4 regions of the Rhizobium sp. AN6A genome follow, and region 1 is predicted to be linked to each of the others. Evidence: predicted binding sites of a transcription regulator. Region 1 holds the regulator's gene; each other region holds the start of a gene.
What was found. The regulator LexA, encoded in region 1, represses DNA repair genes until DNA is damaged. The targets are predictions, from matches to a motif close to TGTTCNNNNTGTGTTCNG.

Region 1 (3,207 bases):
CTCTCATTGAGCTTGGCAAGCACGTTCTTCATGTCCCAGGGCGCCAGAAACTGGCCTTTCTTGACGTTGATGACGCGGCCGGTTTTGGCGGCGGCAACGAGAAGATCGGTCTGGCGGCTGAGGAACGCCGGAATCTGCAGCACGTCCACCACCTCGGAAACGATGGCGCATTGCTCTTCCGTGTGGATGTCGGTCAGAACAGGAAAACCGAATTCCTTCTTGAGATCGGCAAAAACCTGCATCGCATTATCCAGGCCGATGCCGCGTTTGCCGGAAAGCGAAGTGCGGTTCGCCTTGTCGAAAGAAGACTTGTAGACAAGCCCTATTCCAAGCTTGTCGCAAAGCTCCTTCAGGACGCCAGCGATCATGAAGGAATGTTCGCGGCTTTCCATCTGGCAGGGGCCGGCAATCAGCGAAAACCGCTCGGTATTCGAGAAGGAAACCTTGCTGGCGCCGTCGCCGGCAGTGACTTTAAGATTGTTCGTAACGCTCATCATTTTTCCTCGAAGGCGAAGGCAACACCCTGACCGGGTGCTGCGGGCACCACCAGACGGCCGTCCGCTTTTGCGCAGGACACGCCATTAGCAGCAAGCACCGCTTCTGTCACGGCAAGATCGTGTGACGAAAAGACGATGCCCGCGCCACGCAATCCGCCTTCGTTGCCATCGTGAGCACTCAGGGCCTGCCCGCCGAAAGCCGGTTTTCCGGTCAATCTGATGCTGGCATTGCCGGTCGAGAAAACCATATCACCGCCCGGAGACCATTTGCCTTCACAGCCAAACACTGTCTCGATCAGGCCCGCCACCTTCACATCGCCGCCGGAAAACAGGACGATTTCACTGAGGCCGGTGACACCATTGGCGTGGCGCTCCAGCATGGTGCGATCGCCCGGCAGGGCTTGAAGCCGCTGACAACTGAACAGAAAGAAATCCGCGACCGCCCCGCTTGCCGCAAAAGCCAGCCGGAACGCCGCCTCGCCTTGCGAGCCATCCGGCATCCGAACAGGCCGCGAAAACTCGAAAACATCGCCCGCCCAAAGACCGGCTGCCCGAAACCGCTCATGGTCAACCAAGGCGTCTTCAGTCCTGGCGACAAGAGCCGAAAAACCCTCCTGCCCGTCCCGTTGCCGGAAGGCCACATCCCTGCCGGTAAACACATCACCCCTCTCTATCGAGGCATTATATTTAGCCGGATCAGCAATTGCGAGCGGCTCCAGATAGGTGCCATCGGCGAAAAATACGCAGGCATTTTGGGTGCCGAAAGGATGCAGAGCCTCCGGCGCAACCGTAAAGCCAAGACTGACGAGGCGCTTCACGGCGACGCCTATGACTTCCACGGGCAAAACGAGATGGTCAACGCTATAGGGTTTCGTCATGACATGTATTCTGCTGGCCTTCCGCCCGGGGCATGCCGGGACGGTTTCGACCGCACAAAAGCACAATTGCGTGCTATGAGGCAAATCATCACAGCAACAGATGGCACCTTCACGAAATTTTAGGGGATTGCAGAACACATATGGAACATATAGTGTTCGTTCTGTATTTGTTTCGCGACTTCCACTACGATTCTAAAGGGTGTTTTCCTCATGCTCACGCGCAAACAGCAGGAATTGCTTCTCTTCATTCATGAACGAATGAAAGAGTCCGGCGTGCCGCCCTCCTTCGATGAAATGAAGGACGCACTCGATCTTGCTTCGAAATCCGGCATCCACCGCCTGATAACCGCTCTCGAAGAGCGCGGGTTCATTCGTCGGCTACCGAATAGGGCTCGGGCACTGGAAGTCATCAAGCTGCCCGAGGCTTATACGCCGGGCGCAAGGCCGCAGCGCGGCTTTTCGCCAAGCGTTATCGAAGGCAGCCTTGGCAAGCCCAAGACGCCGGAACCGGCCCCTGCGCCCAAGACGCCGGCCAATGATCTGGGCGGGGCTGTCACCGTACCGGTCATGGGCCGCATCGCTGCGGGCGTGCCGATTTCCGCCATTCAGAACAACACCCATGATGTGGCCGTGCCAGTAGACATGCTTGGCACGGGCGAACATTACGCTCTTGAGGTCAAGGGTGATTCGATGATTGAGGCCGGCATTTTCGACGGCGACACAGTCATCATCCGCAACGGCAACACCGCCAATCCCGGGGATATCGTTGTGGCTCTGGTGGATGACGAGGAAGCCACGCTGAAGCGCTTCCGCCGCAAGGGAGCCTCCATTGCGCTCGAGGCGGCAAACCCAGCCTATGAGACCCGTATCTTCGGGCCGGACCGGGTGAAAATTCAGGGCAAGCTGGTGGGGCTGATCCGCCGCTACCATTGATCTTATCGAACCGAACGTATTCACTTTACAATAGGCGTCATCGTGAAGATGGCGCCTATATTTGGTTTGGCTGTTTCCAAACGTGGCGTGCTTTTGCGGGTGCACGAGGATATGCGCCATTCAGCCTATGCGCGTTGCCCTTTCTAAACTGAGCTCCTGCTCCATAAAGATGCTTCGGTTTCGCTACAGGCGTGGCGGCGAGTGGTCCGCTCGCCTTAGTTGTCGAAACGATCCCATCCGCTGTTTTTTAGCGACGTTGTTCTGTCGTGTTGCGCAGTCAGTTCTTACTGGTCACCAAAGGGTGACTTATCGCGAGGCGCGCTCTCAGCGACCCCACATCACCATCCATCAACGGCGTTTATGGGAGCCATGGATAATTTTCGATATTCCATGAACGCTTGGCAGGTGTAGAAATGCGCGTCATATCCGGGAGATACGCCATGTACGATCTTTATATAGCCAACAAGAACTATTCTTCATGGTCGCTGCGGCCGTGGGTATTGATGCGCACGCTCGGTATCGCCTTTGATGAAAAGCTCATTCCGTTCGGCGAAGGCGTCTCCTTTTCCTCCTTTTCGCCGACGGGCAAGGTGCCCTGCCTGGTCGACGAGGGTATGACGGTTTGGGAAACGCTTTCGATCGTCGAATATCTTGCCGAAAGACACCAGGGCGTCTGGGCAAGCGACAAGCATGCGAGGGCCTGGTCGCGTTCGGCCGCAAGTGAGATGCATGCCGGCTTTTCCTCGCTGCGCAATCTCTATCCCATGTCGGTGGGCATTCGGGTCAAACCCAGGGGTGGCGATGCCGGGCTTAAGGCCGATATAAAGCGGATCGATGCGTTGTGGAGCGAGGGTCTCACGAAATTCGGCGGGCCGTATCTTGCCGGTCAAAAGTTCACG
Region 2 (3,207 bases), 610 kb from region 1:
TTGCTATGACGGTCACCATCTTTCGCCAGAGATCATCTCTGGGGTCCAAATCAGCTCGGGAGCATTTTAGTCAATATGTCGGAAACGGGGTTAACATCCAGTGACTTCACTGAAGAAAATGAACCGTTCACGCTTTTTGCCGAATGGCTGAAGGACGCGACGGCCTCCGAAATCAACGATCCGAACGCGGTAGCACTCGCAACCGTCGATGAAAACGGCCTGCCGAATGTGCGCATGGTGCTGCTGAAGGACGTCGACGATCGCGGCTTCGTTTTCTATACGAATTTCGAAAGCCAGAAGGGGCGCGAGATCCTAGGCCAGAAAAAAGCGGCCATGTGTTTCCACTGGAAAAGCCTGCGCCGGCAGGTGCGTCTGCGCGGCGAGGTGGAGATCGTTACCGACGCGGAAGCGGATAGCTATTACGCCTCGCGTCCGCGCGGAAGCCGCATCGGCGCCTGGGCGTCGAAGCAGTCGCGGCCGCTGGAAGGCCGGTTCGCGCTGGAAAAGGCGGTTGCCGAATACACCGCGAAATATGCGATCGGCGATATTCCGCGCCCTTCCTACTGGTCCGGTTTCCGCATTCGTCCGGTCAGCATCGAGTTCTGGCACGACCGCAAGTTCCGCCTGCACGACCGTGTCGAATTCCGCCGCGAGACGCCGGATGAACCGTGGTCCAAGGTCCGCATGTATCCTTGAAAGCTGCAGGAGGCAGGCCGTCCTTGCCTGCCTATTTCAGCAGCGAATCAAATAGCGGCAGGCCGATGACGGCGGAAATGGCGATCAGGCCGTAGCAGATGCGCCTGAACGCCGCCTCGTCGGCAAGCCCGTGCAGCCGCGCACCTGCATAAAGACCCGCCCCGTAAAACGGCAGGGCCAGCAGGAAAAAAACAAAGACGTCAGCGGTGAACAGGCCACCAAAAAAATAGCTGGTGGCGGAGATCACGGTCGAAATCGCGAAATAAAGAATGACATTGGCGCGCACAAAAGCGCCCTTGAGGGCGCCGCCAAGCCAATAGGCGACGATGGGCGGACCGCCCAGTTGCGCCGCACCCGAAAACAGCCCGGCAACAAGCCCGGTGAACAGGGTGAGCGGCGTTTTCGGCCGGCCGCTGTAACGCCAGCCGGAAACGAGAAATAACAGCAGCACGACAACCACGATGGAAATGATCCAGCGCAGGGTGAGCGGATCCCCGCCGGAAAGCAGCAGCGTTCCAAGCGGGACGCCGACAAGCGCACCGGCTGCCATGGTGAAGACTTCACGCCGGTCGGCCATGCGCCAGGCCGGCGGTATCATGCCGAGCGTCAAAACGCCGTCCACCACAAGAAGAACCACCGAGGCGATGCGCGGCCCGACAATGGCGCTTGCCAGCGGAATGAAGATGAGAGCCGCACCAAAGCCGGAAAAGCCGCGGGCAAGTCCGGCGAGAAAGGCGGCGCCCGCAAACATGGTGAGCAGCGTCGGACTATGCGCGGTGATGAGAGCCGAGAAAAAATCGAGGAGAGGCATGGGTGACTGCATGGGTTTCGAATACCTCTTTATCCCGCATGCAGGCACCTGTTGCGGAAATTTCAGCTCATTGACGCACGATCCGCTTTCGAATCGACGCCGCCCGAGAATCGTGATCAGAGTTGTATCTCACGAACAAAGGATGAACAAATGCTTGCTGTCTTGATGCGCCAGTTTGAAGCTGCCTCACAGAAATACGCCGAGGAAAATGGGATCGTCCGCGATCCGGACTGGTATATGCTGAAGCTTCAGGAGGAGGTTGGTGAGGTCACGCAGGCCTGGAACCGGCTGACGGGGCGTGGGCGCAGCAAAGGCAGAAGCGAAGAGGAGATGAAACGGGATCTTGCCGACGAAACCGCCGATCTCCTCGGCCATGTGCTGCTGCTCGCCCATTATAACGGTCTCGACATCGAAGGATCGATAGAGCGCAAGTGGCGTTTTACACCGTCGGCTTGACAGGTTACGGCAAGGTAACCGGCCTTTGCGCGGCCGGATCTGCCACTGCCGCGATCAAGACAGCGAGACGGTAAAGAACAGAATGGCGAGAATGGCGGCCACTGGCGTCATGACCCGCCGCTCCGCACGGCTTCGCGACATTGCATTCAATCCGATGTTCACCGCAAGCGTGCAGGCGATGATCCAGATGCCGGGTTCGACCCAGCCTGCCGGCCAGAGCGTGATGAGGTCTGCCTTTTGCAGCGGAAACGATGCGGCAAGGATATAGACCGCGACAGCCGCCACGCTGGTAAAGCGCTGCGCGACGGACAGGACACTGTGCTCGCCGCCCCAGGCGAAGCGACCGAAGGGCGCACCCGCCGCAAGGACGATCTGAAATGCGCAAAGCGCGAGTATTATTAGCGTCGCGAGCGACACGGCAACAAGCAGCATGACCACTCCGTTGATGAATGCGCCGACAGATGAATTCGAACCGGATCGGCCTGTCAGCCGATATGCGCGTCACCATAAGCACAAATGGCTAAAGCATGTGACGCGCCTTCATGCCTCTGATAACGGCGCCTTTTGCAGGAGGCCCGCAACCGCATGAAGATCGCTTGAAACGGCGATGCATTTTTCCCGCATTTCCTCGGTCGGCGGCGCGACATCCGGTACCATGATCGTCATCATGCCCGCCGACGAGGCGGACCGCACGCCGTGCCAGGAATCCTCCAGTGCCAGGCAACGGCCCGGATCGATGCCGAGACGTTTTGCGGCAGTAAGATATGGCATTGGCGACGGCTTCGGCTCCGAATAGTCGCCGCGAGCGACGATGGTATCGAAACGTTTGAGCAGGTCATAGGGGCCGAGATGACGCGTGACGGAATCGTGCCGCGAGGAGGTGGCGATGGCGCGGCGGATATCGAGCCTGTCGAGAAGATCGAGGATTTCGACGACGCCGGGTTTCAGCGCCACGCCTTCCGCCATCATCACGGCAAGATGCCGGAGCCAGGCGTCGCGGAAGCTGTCGATCGGAAAATCCGCGCCATAATCGGCGAAAATGGTGCCGGTGATGACATCCCACGGGCTGCCGCAGACCTTCTGATAGGTCTCGACCCGCATTCCGTGGCCGCCCTCATCTGACGCGGCCAGAAAGGAATCGCGATAAAGCGTCTCGCTTTCGATCAGCAATCCGTCCATGTCGAAAACGACAGCATGCGGGAGAAAAGGCAGCATGGCAGCTCAACCGAACCGGAAGGGGCGTT
Region 3 (3,207 bases), 620 kb from region 1:
CACCGGCCAGCATGACGCCAAGCGACTGCGCGGTGATGGGCACCGGAATGAAACCAAGCGTGATCGGCGGCAAAAGTCCGAGTGCGATGATGATGGCGGAAAACAGCGAGATCAGCACAAGGTCGCGGGTCGTCATGGCTCGGGAACTCCGGGTGGTTGTTTTGCCGTCAGCTTTGGCCTCTGAAACCGCGCGCGTCAATGGCGTCGGCAATGGCATCCGCATCCTTCAACGTCATAATGACGAGCGGCACGATGATCGTGGCCAGCCGAACGGGGAGGCCGCGCGCGCGGTGCGCATCGCGCACCGCATGGTAACGATTGACGATCTCCGGCACGAACCGCACGACGAGCCCGACCGCAAGGCCAATATCGGCCGCCTTGACCAGCCCCAGCCTTTCCAGTGGGGCGGCAGCAAGCGCGATTTCATCCATGAATTGCGAAATGCTGACGGTGATGGTGACGGCGGTGGCGAGAAGCGCCAGTGCAGTCAGCCGCAAAAGATTGACACTCGCATCGTGTACCGGAAGCAGCAGATAGCTGAAGGCGGCAACGAGGAGAATGGTCAGCATCACCGGGCGTAGCCGCAGGCCAATCTCCCGGAATTGCAGCCGCGTCTCGCGCAGAATGGCGGCGGCCACAACGACGGCGCATCCCAGCAAAAGCAGATCGCGGGTGAGAAACAGCGCAATGCTGAAAACCATCAGCGTCACGAGCTTGAGGCGCGGAGAGACGCGGTAGAGCCAGCCCGTGCCTTCGACATGAAGGGACTTCATCGCGACGCAACCTCCAGATAACGTGCCACCGCCTTTTCGGGGTTGGCGTCTGCGACAAGCTCGCCTTCGTGAAAAACCAGTACGCGATCGAAGCCGGAAAGCAGCGGCAGATCGTGGGTGATGACGACAAGCGACTGCGACAGCGCAGCCATTGTCTTTTCAACGATGGTGCGGTTTTTGAGGTCGAGCTGATTGGTCGGTTCATCGAGAATGAGGATTTGCGGTTCAGTGACCAGCAGGGCGGCCAGCGCCGCCAGCTGCAATTCGCCGCCGGAAAGCTCGTGCGCGCGCCGTTCTTCCAGATGAGCGATACCGAGCCGGGCAAGCACGGCCTTGACCCGCGTTTCTGTCTCCGTCTTGCCGATACCGAGTCGCTTGAGGCCGAAGGCGACATCGTCGCGTATGATCGGCAGGATGATCTGGTTCTGCGGATTCTGGAAGATGAAACCGACTGCCTGCAATACCGCTTTCGCATCTTTGACGGTGTCGAGACCGTTCACCGACACCTTGCCGCGCGTCGGCTTTGTCAGACCATTGATCAGCCGCGCAAAGGTGGTCTTGCCCGAGCCGTTGAGGCCGATGACGCCGATACGCCGTTCAGTCAATGTCAGGGACACGGGCTGTAAAGCCTGCCTGCCCTCGAAGGCGACGCCTGCGGTGTCGAAACGGATTTCCAAGATTGATGCATCCCTCTATCGCTTTCCGGTTCTATATCGTGTCATCAACAGAAGTGAAACAAAGAACAAAAAAAGAACATTGCAATCCTGAAAAAGCCGTCATACCTTCTGCTTTATGACGATCAAGGTTTCAAACGAAGCGGCAAGGCGGATTTTTCTGGCGCGGCAGGGGCTTTGCTCTCCGCCCGGAAAGGCGCTTTCCAAGGATGGCCTGCTGCAGCTTATTACCGATATCGGTTTCGTGCAGGTGGACAGTATCGGCACGGTGGAGCGCGCCCATCACCAGATAATATTCTCCCGAAACCAGACCTACAGGCGCGAACATCTGACAGCACTGCTGGAAAAGGACCGCGCGCTGTTCGAGCACTGGACGCATGATGCCTCCATCGTGCCGACCGAATTTTACCCCTATTGGAAGCACCGCTTCCGCCGCCGCGAGCCGATCATTCAGGAGCGCTGGCGCAAATGGCATGGTGAGGGGTTCGATGCGGCTTTCGCCGAGACGCTGGAGCGCATCGCCGCCACGGGTCCTGTTCTGGCGCGTGAGTTGAAGGAGGAGGGTCATCAGTCCGGCGGCTGGTGGAACTGGCATCCTTCCAAGACCGCACTCGAATATCTGTGGCACACCGGCAAGCTTGCCATATCCGGCCGCGTGAATTTCCAGAAGGTCTATGATCTGGCGGAGCGGGTCATTCCCGGTGAGCACCACGAAAGCGAAGTGGAGCATACGCAATTCGTAGACTGGGCATGCCGGCAGGCGCTCACCCGGCTGGGTTTTGCCACCCATGGCGAAATCGCCGCCTTTTTTGATCTCGTTACCCCGCAGGAGGCGAGGGACTGGGTCAAGAGCCACCGTGACGAACTGTGTGAGGTCTCGCTTCTCGCAAGCGATGGCGGTGCTGCCCGCCCGTCCTATGCCTTTGCGGATTTCAGCGCCGATGTCTCCAACCTGCCGGAACCGTCGTCCCGCGTCCGTGTGCTGAGCCCCTTCGATCCGCTGTTGCGCGACCGCAACCGCACGGAGCGGTTGTTTGGCTTCTATTACCGTATCGAGGTCTTCGTACCCGAGCCGAAACGGCAATATGGCTATTACGTCTTCCCGCTTCTGGAAGGCGACAGGCTGATCGGCCGTATCGACATGAAAGCAGACCGCAAGCGCGGCACGCTGGATGTGCGCCGCCTGTGGCTGGAACCGGGCGTGCGCGCCTCAGCAGGAAGGCTCGAGAAACTCAACGCGGAATTGTCGCGGCTTGCGAAGTTTACGGGGGTTGAGAGTGTGAATTATCTGGACGGGTGGCGGGAGGTGTAATTGCGCCTTGAGCCGGCGACTGTTTCTTCCGTCATGCTCGGGCCCGTCCCGAGCATCTGCAACGGACAATGTATAGGATGCGTTTGCAGATCCTCGGCACAAGACCGAGGATGACGCCGGACGGGCGGAGAGGACGCCAAATCGAAGCGCCCTCGCGACGTCCCTAGATCACCCGATATCCGTTGACGAAATCTTGATTCCGAAGCCTTCCAGCCCGACATAATGGCGCTCGCGGGTGGTCATCAGCTTGATCGAGCTGATGCCGAGGTCTTTGAGAATCTGCGCGCCGAGGCCGATTTCCAGCCATTCATTTTCGCGGGAGCGGGCCTGGGCGTGCGCCTCGTCGGGATCACGCGCCTTGCGCCGTCCGTCCACCTGGCCGACGCCGACAGAACCTTCGCGCAGATAGACGATGACGCCGCGGCCTTCTTCGGCGATCTTCTGCATA
Region 4 (3,207 bases), 1.5 Mb from region 1:
CGTTGAGATCAGATCAGCATGTTGAGCGGGCGCAATGCGGCGATAATCCGGAAGCGCGCAGGCCTCCCAGAGTTTTTCCACCCGCGCCTCCGTCGTCGCCACGTCGATGATTTCAGGGTAGCGCGACAGATATTCGAGCGCCTGCTGGTCGATCGCCGGCAAGGCCCGTGATAAGCCCTGGATCGCCGGGGCGGCATCGAGGCTCAGACGCAGATTGGCGATGGAGGAAAAATCGAAATTTTTCGTCCGCCATTGCAGCACCTTCACCGAGTCGAACTGATGGGTTTCGATACGCTCCACCAACTCGTCGTCAAATGGATCGACGCGCCCCGTCACACCGAACGTGCCATCGCGAAGATGGCGGCCGGCGCGGCCGGCGATCTGGCCGATTTCGCCCGGATTGAGATTGCGGAACTGATAACCGTCGAACTTGCGGTCCTGCGCAAAGGCGACATGATCGACATCAAGGTTGAGGCCCATGCCGATGGCATCAGTCGCCACGAGATATTCGACGTCGCCGGACTGGTAGAGCCCCACCTGGGCGTTGCGCGTACGCGGCGAAAGCGCGCCCATCACAACGGCTGCGCCACCACGCTGGCGGCGCACCAGCTCGGCAATGGCATAGACCTCTTCCGCCGAAAAGGCGACGATTGCCGTGCGTTGCGGCAGGCGGGTTATCTTCTTCTGGCCCGCATAAAAAAGCTGCGACAGGCGCGGACGTTCGACCACGGTAATTCCCGGCAGCAGCTTTTCGAGGATCGGGCGCATCGTGCCCGCACCCAGAAGCAGCGTTTCCTCCCGCCCGCGCAGATGCAGCACGCGGTCGGTAAAGATATGCCCGCGCTCCAGATCACCGGCCAGCTGCACTTCGTCGATGGCGACGAATGCGGCCGTTGTCTCGCGCGGCATGGCTTCCACCGTACAGACGGAATATTTGGCTTTCGGAGGGGCGATCTTTTCTTCGCCGGTTATCAGCGCCACATTCGGCGCACCCACCTTTTCGACAAGACGGGTATAGACCTCACGCGCCAGAAGGCGCAGCGGAAGGCCGATGACACCGTTGCCATGTGCCACCATGCGCTCGATGGCGTAATGGGTCTTGCCGGTATTGGTGGGGCCGAGAACGGCCGTGACACCGCGGCCGCTCAGGATCATGGGGCGAGAATTCAACGTACTATCCGTGAATCGACTTCATCTGCTTGCTGTGCCGCCCGCCATTCACTGATACGGGCCGCACACGCACCACACATGGCAACGCCCGCCGACAAAGGCAATAGGCCTTGTCCGCAAAGTGGTAAGAGGTCCTTCCCCGGCGGAATTTTCCGTTTTGATTCAGATAGTTGAAATATTAAAAAGAATCCGGCGAAACCGGAATCGATTCGGACACGGAACAGTCTGCGAACGAATCGAATACGAATCGCTGACTCCACCGGATTCAGCTTTTGTTCTCCGCAACATCTGGTTGGCAGATGCCTGCCCTATACCAGATTGTGAATCCGGGTAAGTCCTTGTCCGGATTCAGCTTTGCGGCACCGGCTTCCGGCGGAAAATACCGGAATCGACTGTCAAGCGGCAATCGCTGGAAAGCCGCTCCGGCACAGGCACGAACGGCAATATCAGAGTGCCTCGCCGGCAAGCAGGCGCGGCGCGCCCGCATCTGTCGTGCCGGCAGCCTGACCGATGAAATAGGATTTCAGACCCGGCAAACGATCGACCACACCCAGACCGAAATCACGCATGACGCGAATGGGACCGACATCATTGGAGAAAAGCCGGTTAAGCACATCCGTCGTCACACCCATCCGCAACGTGTCGAAACGCCGCCAGGACTGGTAACGGTCGAGAACGTTGAGAGAGCCAATATCAAGGCCGAGACGGTCGGCCTCGACCACGGTTTCGGCCAGTGCCGCAACATCCTTGAAGCCGAGATTGAGGCCCTGACCGGAAATCGGGTGAATTCCATGCGCCGCATCGCCGGCAAGTGCAAAACGTGGCGCGACGAAGGAACGCGCCAGCGTCAAGCCCAGCGGAAAGGCGCGACGGGGACCGATGGGACGGACCGGACCGAGCTTGTGGCCGAACCGGCGTTCAAGTTCCTCCTCGAACACCAGATCGTCGACAGCAACCAGCCTGTCGGCATCGGCCGTACGTTCGGTCCAGACAAGCGAGGAGCGGTTCCCTTTCAAGGGAAGCACGGCGAAAGGCCCCGACGGCAGGAAATGTTCCTCCGCGCACCCCTCATGCGGCCGCTCGTGTTCAACGGTGGTGACGATCCCGGACTGGTCGTAATTCCAGTGCACGGTTTTTATTCCTGCCATATCCCGCAAAGCAGAGCGAACCCCATCGCAGGCTATGAGCAGTCGCGCCTCAAGCGACGAGCCGTCGGAAAGTGAAATAGCCGTCGATTGCGGGCCGGCGGAAAAGCCGGAAACACTGAGACCATGGCGGATCTCGATGCCGAGGCGCTCACACAGGCCTCGCAGCGCACCCACCATCGCGACATTCGGCACCATATGAGCGAAGGGCCTGCCCTCCTCCACCGCGCCGTCGAATGTCAAAAACACCGGGCGAACCGGATCGGCGGTCTTCGAATCGGTGACGATCATCTTGTGGATCGGCTGGGCCTCCGGCTCGATCTCGTTCCATATGCCGAAAACGTCGAGCATGCGTGTGGCCGCCGCGATAATGGCGGAAGCGCGGACGTCCTTCTTCCAAACATCCTCGGGAGCGGCTTCAACCACCTGCACATTAAGATGTCCGGCTGCCTGCTTAATTGCGACAGCAACGGAAAGGCCGACATAACCGCCGCCTGCCACCACCACGTCCAGCATCGCGCTTCTCCTCAAATCTTGTGCACGCATCATCGGCGCACTATAGACCATGTGACGTCTTCCTACAGCCGGAGCAGGCCGAAAAAATGTCGCATCCCTCGCAAACGTCAGATCCGATGGCCAATCTGATCTCCACACTCGATCTCGAGAAGCTGGAAGAAAACCTGTTTCGGGGTGAAAGCCCGCAAATTGGCTGGCAGCGCGTTTTCGGCGGCCAGGTCATCGCGCAGGCATTGATCGCAGCTCAACGAACCGTGGATGATGATCGTTTCGTTCATTCGCTGCATTCCTATTTCATGCGCCCCGGCGACCCGCTGGTGCCCATCCTCTACCAGGTGGAGCGCATTCGCGACGGTGCGAGCTTCTGCACCCGGCG

Region 2: CRO62_RS21395 (MazG nucleotide pyrophosphohydrolase domain-containing protein) is a predicted target of LexA. The motif match lies at 1,639-1,656, and genes of this name have one in related genera.
Region 3: CRO62_RS21340 (energy-coupling factor ABC transporter ATP-binding protein) is a predicted target of LexA. The motif match lies at 1,512-1,529, and genes of this name have one in related genera.
Region 4: CRO62_RS17235 (helicase-related protein) is a predicted target of LexA. The motif match lies at 1,387-1,404, and genes of this name have one in related genera.

What each region holds. Positions count from the first base shown of each region.
Region 1 covers NZ_OCNC01000004.1:2,422,992-2,426,198, reverse strand. Annotated here, with positions in the region: gene kdsA (3-deoxy-8-phosphooctulonate synthase) at 1-494, opposite strand, end outside; gene CRO62_RS24510 (VOC family protein) at 494-1,375, opposite strand; gene lexA (transcriptional repressor LexA) at 1,586-2,308, shown strand; gene CRO62_RS24500 (glutathione S-transferase family protein) at 2,749-3,207, shown strand, end outside.
Region 2 covers NZ_OCNC01000004.1:1,816,669-1,819,875, forward strand. Annotated here, with positions in the region: gene CRO62_RS21380 (RT0821/Lpp0805 family surface protein) at 1-19, opposite strand, end outside; gene pdxH (pyridoxamine 5'-phosphate oxidase) at 76-696, shown strand; gene CRO62_RS21390 (TSUP family transporter) at 728-1,507, opposite strand; gene CRO62_RS21395 (MazG nucleotide pyrophosphohydrolase domain-containing protein) at 1,658-1,963, shown strand; gene CRO62_RS21400 (hypothetical protein) at 2,018-2,395, opposite strand; gene CRO62_RS21405 (HAD family hydrolase) at 2,504-3,178, opposite strand; gene CRO62_RS21410 (bleomycin resistance protein) at 3,185-3,207, opposite strand, start outside.
Region 3 covers NZ_OCNC01000004.1:1,807,284-1,810,490, forward strand. Annotated here, with positions in the region: gene CRO62_RS21330 (biotin transporter BioY) at 1-136, opposite strand, end outside; gene CRO62_RS21335 (energy-coupling factor transporter transmembrane component T family protein) at 168-773, opposite strand; gene CRO62_RS21340 (energy-coupling factor ABC transporter ATP-binding protein) at 770-1,450, opposite strand; gene CRO62_RS21345 (winged helix-turn-helix domain-containing protein) at 1,566-2,759, shown strand; gene ribB (3,4-dihydroxy-2-butanone-4-phosphate synthase) at 2,928-3,207, opposite strand, start outside.
Region 4 covers NZ_OCNC01000004.1:968,185-971,391, forward strand. Annotated here, with positions in the region: gene CRO62_RS17235 (helicase-related protein) at 1-1,155, opposite strand, end outside; gene CRO62_RS17245 (ubiquinone biosynthesis hydroxylase) at 1,617-2,969, opposite strand; gene tesB (acyl-CoA thioesterase II) at 2,918-3,207, shown strand, end outside.